DNA from 2 places in the Cedecea sp. genome. Region 1 is predicted to be linked to the other one. Evidence: predicted binding sites of a transcription regulator. Region 1 holds the regulator's gene; the other holds the start of a gene.
The links. The regulator LexA, encoded in region 1, represses DNA repair genes until DNA is damaged. The targets are predictions, from matches to a motif close to TNCTGTATGTACATACAGNA.
Positions count from the first base shown of each region.

Region 2: metR (HTH-type transcriptional regulator MetR) is a predicted target of LexA. The motif match lies at 2,542-2,561, and genes of this name have one in related genera.

Region 1 is NZ_DASYBS010000093.1:45,278-50,213, reverse strand. It holds gene dinF (MATE family efflux transporter DinF) at 1-1,120, opposite strand, end outside; gene lexA (transcriptional repressor LexA) at 1,196-1,804, opposite strand; gene VGM55_RS14610 (diacylglycerol kinase) at 1,914-2,282, opposite strand; gene plsB (glycerol-3-phosphate 1-O-acyltransferase PlsB) at 2,414-4,843, shown strand; gene ubiA (4-hydroxybenzoate octaprenyltransferase) at 4,911-4,936, opposite strand, start outside.
Region 2 is NZ_DASYBS010000016.1:57,198-62,133, forward strand. It holds gene yigL (sugar/pyridoxal phosphate phosphatase YigL) at 1-657, shown strand, start outside; gene VGM55_RS02640 (carboxylate/amino acid/amine transporter) at 770-1,669, shown strand; gene metR (HTH-type transcriptional regulator MetR) at 1,557-2,510, opposite strand; gene metE (5-methyltetrahydropteroyltriglutamate--homocysteine S-methyltransferase) at 2,628-4,889, shown strand.

The DNA.
Region 1 (4,936 bases):
ACATGCCGTCCAGTAGATAGCACCAGACGCCGACGACCGGCAATACGACCTGCCAGGCCAGGTAACTGTCGGCCTGCTGACGCAGTTCCGGCAAGGACGTCAGCAGCGCGACGATGTGTTCTCCGGCAACGGCATAGAGAGCGGCAAATGCAACCGCGACCAACCCGGCCTGCCTGCACGCTGCGCCCCAAACCTCCAGCAGTTGCCCACGGTTACGTGCGCCGTAGGCCTGCCCGGAATGAGCTTCCACCGCATAAGCGAAGCCGTCCAGCGCATAGGCGGTGAAGGTCAGCAGCGTCATCAGCACGGCGTTCACCGCCACAATTTCGCTACCGAGACGCGCGCCGAAGATGGTGATGGAGGCAAAGCAAATTTGCAGCAGCAGCGAACGCAGCATGATGTCGCGGTTGAGCGCCAGCAGCTTGCGGAGATCCCCCTGCCAGGCCGTTTTAAGACGTGCCCAGCTAATACCGCGCAGCTTCAGAACGTTACGCACCATCACCAGGCCGATAATAAACGTGGCGTATTCAGATACTGCCGTCGCCAGCGCCGCCCCCTGCACGTTCATCTGCAGCCCCATCACCAGCCAGAGGTCGAGCACGATATTGATAAGGTTCCCCACCACCAGCAGGATCACCGGTGCCCGCGCATACTGAACGCCCAGCAGCCAGCCCAACAGCACGAGGTTAGCCAGCGATGCGGGAGCACTCAGCCAGCGGATCTCCAGGAAACGACGAGCCTGATACAGCACGTCTTCGCTGCCGCCAACGACATGCAGCGCGAGGGCGATCAGCGGATAACGCAGTAGCACGATGGCAAGCCCGGCGATCAGCGCCAGCATCAATGGCTGAATCAGCGCGCGCGCCAGCCGCTGTGGATCGTTTGCGCCAAACGCCTGCGCCGTTAACCCGGTGGTACTCATTCGCAGAAAAAGCAGCAGCATAAACAGGAAGCTGGTCGCCGTCGCGCCGATAGCCACCCCGCCAAGATAAGTCGGGCTATCGAGATGGCCGATGACGGCGGTGTCGACAAGACCCAGCAGCGGTACGGTTATGTTGGAAAAAATCATCGGCAGCGCCAGCCACCACAGCGCACCATCCGTTGACGAGAAGAATCGCATGGGAATGATCCAGGGGAAAATAGAGGAGTTTAAAGCGAGTGGTACGGCAGATTTACCGCACCACCAGAAGAAGGGTTACAGCCATTCGCCGTTGCGAATCACCCCAACGGCCAGACCTTCAATGCTAAAATTCTGCTCGCGGAGATCGACGACAATAGGTTGGAATTCGCTGTTTTCCGGCAGCAGATGCACGGTGTTGCCCTGCTTTTTCAGGCGTTTCACGGTCACTTCATCGTCGATACGCGCGACAACCACCTGGCCGTTACGCACGTCCTGCGTTTTGTGTACCGCAAGCAAATCGCCGTCCATGATGCCGATATCTTTCATCGACATGCCGCTTACGCGCAGCAGGAAGTCCGCATTCGGCTTAAACAGAGACGGGTCAACCTGGTAGTGGCCTTCGATATGCTGCTGCGCCAGCAGCGGTTCACCGGCTGCAACGCGGCCCACCAGCGGCAGGCCACTTTCTTCTTCAACCAGCAGGCGAATACCTCGCGACGCGCCGGAAACAATCTCGATAACCCCTTTACGGGCCAGCGCTTTGAGATGTTCCTCAGCGGCGTTTGGAGAACGGAACCCCAGACGTTGTGCAATCTCGGCGCGCGTCGGTGGCATGCCGGTTTGGTTGATATGATCCCGAATGAGATCAAACACCTCTTGCTGCCTGGTAGTTAGTGCTTTCATTCCGCCCCCTGGGTGTTTATACAGTTATGCTGTGAGTATATACAGCCCCGGGCGAATTTGAAACCACAAATTAAGCAAAAAACCAGCGACTTAAACTATTCTGGAAAGGCTATCGCAAATGTGACCAAAGCAGCGTGGCCCAGGTCACAACGGCAAGGATAATCGCTATCAGCACCGCAGCAGAACCCATGTCTTTGGCTCGTCCGGAAAGCTCGTGGTACTCGGTGCCCACACGGTCAACCAGCGCTTCAATGGCGCTATTGAGAATCTCGACAATCATCACCAACACGACCGAGCCAATCAGTAAAATACGGGTAATAGGGTCAACGTCCAGCCAACAGGCGATAACAATAGCGATAACCGCAGCCACGCCCTCCTGACGAAAGGCGGCTTCGTTGATCCAGGCCGCACGCAGCCCCTTCCACGAGTAGCCTGCAGCCTTAATAATGCGGGTGATGCCGGTGGTATTATTCGCCATTCAAGGAAACCTTTTTAAATATTGAGCGTCAATGCTCATTGAGTCTAAATCGCAGCGCCACAGAAATTCCCCAGAGTTTCTGATATCCTTGCGGCGCATTTGCATTATTAACCTGAGGCTTTACATCATTTATGTCAGGCTGGCCAAGAATTTACTACAAATTACTTAATTTACCATTAAGCGTTCTGGTAAAGAGCAAGTCTATCCCGGCGGATCCCCAAACCGAGCTCGGTCTGGATCCTTCACGCCCCATTATGTACGTCCTGCCCTACAATTCTAAGGCAGACTTACTGACGCTGCGTGCCCAATGTCTGGATCACGACCTGCCCGACCCACTGGAACCGTTGGAAATTGACGGCGTACTGCTGCCGCGCTACGTGTTTATTCACGGCGGGCCGCGCGTCTTTACCTACTACACGCCAAAAGAAGAGTCGATAAAACTGTTCCACGATTATCTGGATCTGCACCGCAGCAACCCAGACCTCGATGTGCAGATGGTGCCGGTTTCCGTGATGTTCGGCCGCTCGCCAGGCCGCGAGAAAGGGGAAATCAATCCGCCTTTACGCACCCTGAACGGTGTCCAGAAATTCTTTGCGGTTTCGTGGCTGGGCCGCGATAGCTTCGTGCGCTTTTCCCCACCGGTTTCGCTGCGCCGCATGGCAACCGAACACGGCACGGACAAGATTATCGCCCAAAAACTGGCTCGCGTGGCGCGTACTCACTTTGCCCGCCAGCGTCTGGCTGCGGTCGGGCCACGCCTGCCGGTACGCCAGGATCTTTTCAACAAGCTATTGGCGTCAAAAGCGATTGCCCGCGCGGTTGAAGATGAAGCTCGCAGCAAGAAAATCTCCCATGAGAAGGCGCAGCAAAACGCCATCGCGCTGATGGAAGAGATTGCCGCTAACTTTTCCTATGAAGCGGTGCGTTTAACGGATCGCGTCTTAGGGTTAACCTGGAACCGTCTCTACCAGGGCATTAACGTGCATAACGCAGAGCGCGTGCGCCAGCTTGCCCATGACGGCCATGAAATTGTCTATGTGCCTTGCCACCGCAGCCACATGGATTACCTGCTGCTCTCCTACGTGCTTTATCACCAGGGGCTGGTCCCGCCGCACATTGCCGCCGGTATTAACCTGAACTTCTGGCCAGCCGGCCCGATTTTCCGCCGCCTGGGCGCGTTCTTTATTCGCCGTACGTTCAAGGGCAATAAACTTTACTCCACGGTGTTCCGCGAATATCTCGGCGAGCTGTTCAGCCGCGGCTATTCCGTTGAGTACTTTGTCGAGGGTGGGCGTTCACGTACCGGTCGCCTGCTTGATCCGAAGACCGGCACCCTGTCGATGACGATTCAGGCAATGCTGCGCGGCGGTACCCGCCCTATTACGCTGGTGCCGATTTACATCGGCTACGAGCACGTAATGGAAGTGGGTACTTATGCCAAAGAACTGCGCGGAGCGACCAAGGAAAAAGAAGGTTTCATGCAGATGGTTCGCGGTCTGAGTAAGCTGCGTAACCTTGGCCAGGGCTATGTAAACTTCGGCGAACCGCTGCCGCTGATGACCTACCTGAACCAGCATGTGCCGGAATGGCGAGATTCTATCGATCCTATCGAAGCGATTCGTCCCGCATGGCTGACGCCAACGGTGAACGATATCGCCGCCGATCTGATGGTGCGTATCAACAACGCAGGGGCGGCCAACGCCATGAACCTGTGCTGTACCGCACTGCTTGCTTCGCGCCAGCGCTCGCTGACGCGTGAACAGCTTACCGAACAGCTCGATTGCTATCTGAACCTGCTGCGTAACGTTCCGTATTCTCCGGACGCCACCGCACCAACGGTCACGGCGGATGCGCTAATTAACCATGCGCTGCAGATGAACAAGTTCGAGGTTGAGAAAGATACCATCGGTGACATCATCATTCTGCCGCGCGAGCAGGCCGTGCTGATGACCTACTATCGTAACAACATCATGCATATGCTGGTGCTGCCTTCTCTGATGGCGTCTATCATCACTCAGCATCGCCACATCTCACGGGTCGAGCTGCTGCGTCAGATAGAAGTGATTTATCCGATGCTGAAAGCCGAACTGTTCCTGCGCTGGGAAAAAAGCGAGCTGGGCAGAGAAATTGATGCGTTGATTGCGGAGATGGAACGTCAGGGTCTGGTGATGGTTGCCGATGATGAAGTGCAGATCAACCCTAACCGTTCACGCACCCTGCAGCTCCTGGCAGCGGGCGTGCGCGAGACCATCCAGCGTTATGCCATCACCTTCTGGCAGCTGAGCGCCAACCCGTCGATTAACCGCGGGACACTGGAGCGCGAAAGCCGCACGGTGGCGCAGCGTCTGTCCGTTCTCCATGGCATTAACGCCCCTGAGTTCTTCGATAAAGCCGTCTTTACCTCGCTGGTGCTCACCCTGCGGGATGAGGGCTATATCAGCGATACCGGGGACGCCGACGCGACTGAGACCATCAAGGTTTACCAGATGCTGGCAGACCTGGTGACCTCGGATGTACGTCTGACTATTGAGAGCTCGGCCTCACAGGACGACGCCTCTTAATCACGCGGAAACAAAAAAGGCGAGTCGGCATTGCGCATCGACTCGCCTTTTTTTATTGCCTGAACATTCAGAAATGCAGGTAGCTCAGCGCCA
Region 2 (4,936 bases), on a different contig from region 1:
CAAATCCGCGATAACCTTGAGATCAAGGCGTACATGATCACCTCTAACGGGGCGCGCGTGCACGATACCGACGGCAATCTGTTCTTCTCTCACGATCTCGACCATGATATTGCTCAGGATCTGTTTGGAGTGGTGCATAACAACCCGGATATCGTGACCAACGTCTACCGGGGCGACGAGTGGTTTATGAACCGCCACCGCCCGGAAGAGATGAAATATTTCCAGGAAGCCAAATTCAGCTACACCTTATTTGAGCCGGGCCTGCTGGAGGCAGACGGCGTCAGCAAGGTGTTCTTCACCTGTGACGACCACGATACGTTGCTGCCGCTGGAGCAGGCGATTAACGCCCGCTGGGGTGACCGCGTAAACGTGAGCTTTTCTACCCTTACCTGCCTGGAAGTGATGGCGGGCGGCGTCTCCAAAGGGCACGCGCTGGAAGCAGTTTCGAAAGCAATGGGCTACGGCCTGAAAGAGTGCATCGCCTTCGGCGACGGCATGAACGACGCTGAGATGCTGAGCATGGCTGGCAAGGGCTGCATCATGGGCAATGCTCATCAGCGCCTGAAAGACCTGCTACCGGAGCTTGAAGTGATTGGCACCAACGGCGATAACGCCGTGCCGCACTACCTGCGCAGGTTGTTCCTTAAGGCTGAATAACAGGTACAATGACGAGTGGTTTATTCGTGACCACTCGTCAACTAAATAGTTAAGCTGATGCTCTGGCCTCTGGGTACAATGGCGTAATCTTGTTCGTTGCGGACTGCTCATTGTGCCATTACTTATCATCACCACGATTCTGTGGGCCTTCTCTTTTAGCCTGATAGGCGAATACCTTGCCGGGCATGTGGACAGCTACTTCTCGGTGCTGATGCGTGTCGGGCTTGCCGCGCTGGTATTCCTGCCGTTTCTGCGTTTTAAGGGCTACCGGCTAAAAACGCTGCTGCTGTATATGCTGGTGGGGGCGCTTCAACTGGGCGTTATGTACCTGCTTAGCTTCCGCGCCTATTTATACCTAACGGTCTCCGAATTCTTGTTGTTCACGGTGATGACGCCGCTGTACGTCACGCTTATCTACGATTTACTAAGCGGCAATAAGCTACGTTGGGGCTATGTGCTAAGCGCGGGGCTGGCGGTCATCGGCGCGGCGATCATCCGCTACGACAAAGTGAGCGACCATTTCTGGGTTGGCCTGCTGCTGGTGCAGGGGGCAAATATTTGTTTCGCCATTGGGATGGTTGGCTACAAGCGCCTGATGGAAACGCACCCGATGCCGCAGCATTGTGCGTTTTCCTGGTTCTATCTTGGGGCATTTATCGTTGCCGCAGCGGCCTGGTTTGTTCTTGGTAATCCACAAAAGCTCCCCACCACTACGCTACAGTGGGGGATTCTGGTCTGGCTTGGCGTAGTGGCTTCCGGGCTGGGCTACTTTATGTGGAACTACGGTGCAACCCAGGTGGACGCCGGTACGCTCGGCATCATGAATAACGTTCACGTGCCCGCCGGGCTATTGGTTAACCTCGCCATCTGGCAGGAGCAGCCGCACTGGCCGAGCTTTATCATTGGGGGAACGGTGATAATGGCCTCGCTGTGGGTACATCGCCGATGGGGCGCTCCGCGTTCTTCACAAACGGAAGGTGGTCACAGGCGTGCTGGCGCGTCGAGCGAATAAACGCTTCGGTCACCGGCTGGCGCTGTTCGCCATCGCGGACCGCGGCGTACAGTCGGCTCCATAATCCCTCGCCCAGGGTCTTTGTGACGATCAGGCCCTGGTGCTCAAAGCTTTCCACCACCCAGTGCGGTAGCGCGGCAATGCCCATGCGCGCCGACACCATCTGAATCAGCAGCAGCGTGTTATCGACGTTTTTCAGCGATGGGCTAACGCCCGCTGGCTGGAGGAAATGACGCCAGATATCCATGCGTTCACGCTGTACCGGATAGATCAGCAGCGTTTCGTCACTTAAATCTTCGGGCTCGATGCTCGCTTTCTTCGCCAGAGGATGGTCGGTGGCCATCACCAGGCGAACTTCAAAATCAAACATCGGCGAATAATGTAGCCCGCTGCGCGGCAGAATATCGGACGTTAATACGATATCCAGTTCACCCTGCTGTAGCGCGGGCTGCGGATCAAATGTCACGCCGGACTTAAAGTCCATCTCCACCTGCGGCCAGTGCTGGCGGAATTGCTCCAGCGCCGGGGTCAGCCATTGAATGCAGCTGTGGCACTCAATCGCAATACGCAGCCGCGTCTGGTGCGGTTCGTTGCAGGCCTGCAGCGCGCGGCCAATCTGCGGTAACACCTGCTCGGCAAGCTGCAGCAGGATCTCCCCCTGTGGCGTGAAGCGAAGCGGCTGACTTTTACGGATAAACAGGCGGAAGCCAAGCCGTTGCTCCAGATCGCTGAACTGGTGGGAGAGGGCCGACTGGGTCTGATGCAGTGCGGCGGCCGCTGCGGCCAGTGAGCCACAGTTTCGTAACGCTTGCAGCGTCCGCAGGTGTTTAATCTCGATCATGAAAGTCCTTCACTTCGGCATGAACAAATTGCGCTTGAGGAATATACAGTACCTGCGGATTATAGAAGTGTAAACATCTGGACGTCTAAATACATCGCACCGAATAGAGGAAAGACCATGACAATCCATAATCACACCCTGGGGTTCCCTCGCGTCGGCCTTAAGCGCGAGTTGAAAAAAGCACAGGAAAGCTACTGGGCAGGGAGTACCTCCCGTGAAGAATTACTGGCGGTTGGCCGCGAGCTGCGCGCCCGCCACTGGGACCAACAAAAACAGGCCGGCGTTGAATTACTGCCGGTGGGCGACTTTGCCTGGTACGACCATGTTCTGACCACCAGCCTGCTGCTCGGTAACGTGCCGGCTCGTCATCAGAACAAAGACGGCAGCGTCGATATCGATACGCTGTTCCGCATCGGTCGTGGTCGTGCGCCAACCGGCGAGCCTGCCGCCGCCGCAGAAATGACCAAATGGTTCAATACCAACTACCACTACATGGTGCCGGAATTTACCAAGGGTCAGCAGTTCAAACTGACCTGGACTCAGCTGCTGGAAGAAATCGACGAAGCGCTGGCGCTGGGCCACAAGGTGAAACCTGTCCTGCTGGGGCCGGTGACTTACCTGTGGCTGGGCAAAGTGAAGGGCGAGCAGTTTGACCGCCTGAGCCTGCTGAAAGACATTCTGCCGGTTTACCAGCAGGTTCTGGCCGAGCTGGCGAAACGCGGCGTTGAATGGGTGCAGATCGACGAGCCTGCGCTGGTTCTGGAGCTGCCAAAGGCGTGGCTTGATGCGTTCAAACCAGCTTACGACGCGTTGACCGGCCAGGTTAAGCTGTTGCTGACCACCTACTTTGAAGGCGTTGGCCCGAACCTGGAGACCATCACTGCGCTGCCGGTACAGGGCCTGCACGTAGACTTTGTTCACGGCAAAGATGATGTGAAAGAGATTCATCAGAAGCTGCCTGCAAACTGGCTGCTGTCTGCGGGCGTGATCAACGGCCGTAACGTATGGCGTGCCGACCTGACTGAGAAATATGCTCAACTGAAAGACCTGGGGGGTAAACGTGAGCTGTGGGTAGCCTCTTCCTGCTCCCTGCTGCACAGCCCAATTGACCTGAGCGTAGAGACTCGTCTGGATGCTGAAGTTAAAAGCTGGTTTGCCTTTGCCCTGCAGAAGTGTGCCGAGCTGTCCTTACTGACCGAAGCGCTGAACAGCGGCGATACTGCGAAAATTGCCGAATGGAGTGCGCCGATTCAGGCTCGCCGTCAGTCTAAGCGCGTGCACAATGCCGCAGTGGGCGAACGCCTGGCGAAAATCACCGCGCAGGACAGCCAGCGCCAGAGTTCCTATACCGCGCGTGCGGCGGCACAGCGTGAACGTTTCAATCTGCCGGCGTGGCCAACGACGACCATCGGCTCCTTCCCGCAAACGACCGAAATCCGTGGCCTGCGCCTGGACTTCAAGAAAGGGAAGCTGGATGCCAACAACTACCGCACCGGCATCGCCGAACACATTAAACAGGCGATTGCCGAGCAGGAGCGTCTGGGCCTGGACGTGCTGGTGCACGGCGAAGCCGAGCGTAACGACATGGTGGAATACTTCGGCGAGCATCTGGATGGTTTCGTCTTTACTCAGAACGGTTGGGTGCAAAGCTACGGTTCTCGCTGTGTGAAGCCGCCGATTGTTATTGGCGATATCAGTCGCCCTGAGCCGATCACCGTTGAGTGGGCGAAATACGCGCAGTCTCTTACCGACAAACCGGTTAAAGGTATGCTGACGGGCCCGGTGACAATTCTTTGCTGGTCCTTCCCGCGCGAAGATGTTTCCCGTGAGACTATCGCGAAGCAGATTGCTCTGGCCCTGCGTGATGAAGTGGCGGATTTGGAAGCCGCAGGTATCGGTATCATCCAGATTGATGAACCCGCTCTGCGTGAAGGTTTACCGCTGCGTCAGTCCGACTGGCAGGCTTATCTGGCGTGGGGCGTTGAGGCCTTCCGCCTGAACGCCGCCGTGGTGCGTGACGACACCCAGATCCACACCCATATGTGCTACTGCGAATTCAACGACATCATGGACTCTATCGCGGCGTTGGATGCAGACGTGATAACCATCGAGACCTCTCGTTCCGATATGGATCTGCTGGAGTCGTTCAAAGAGTTCGAATACCCGAACGAAATCGGGCCGGGCGTGTACGACATCCATTCCCCAAACGTTCCAGATGTTGAGTGGATTGAAGCGCTACTGAAGAAAGCCGCGGAGTCCGTACCGGCAGAGCGCCTGTGGGTTAACCCGGATTGCGGCCTGAAAACGCGCGGATGGCCAGAAACTCGTGCGGCGTTGGCGAACATGGTCCAGGCGGCACAGAACCTGCGTAGTGCTTGATGCTAGTCACGGAGGCGAGAGTCTCCGTCTTTTCACAGGGTAGCTGG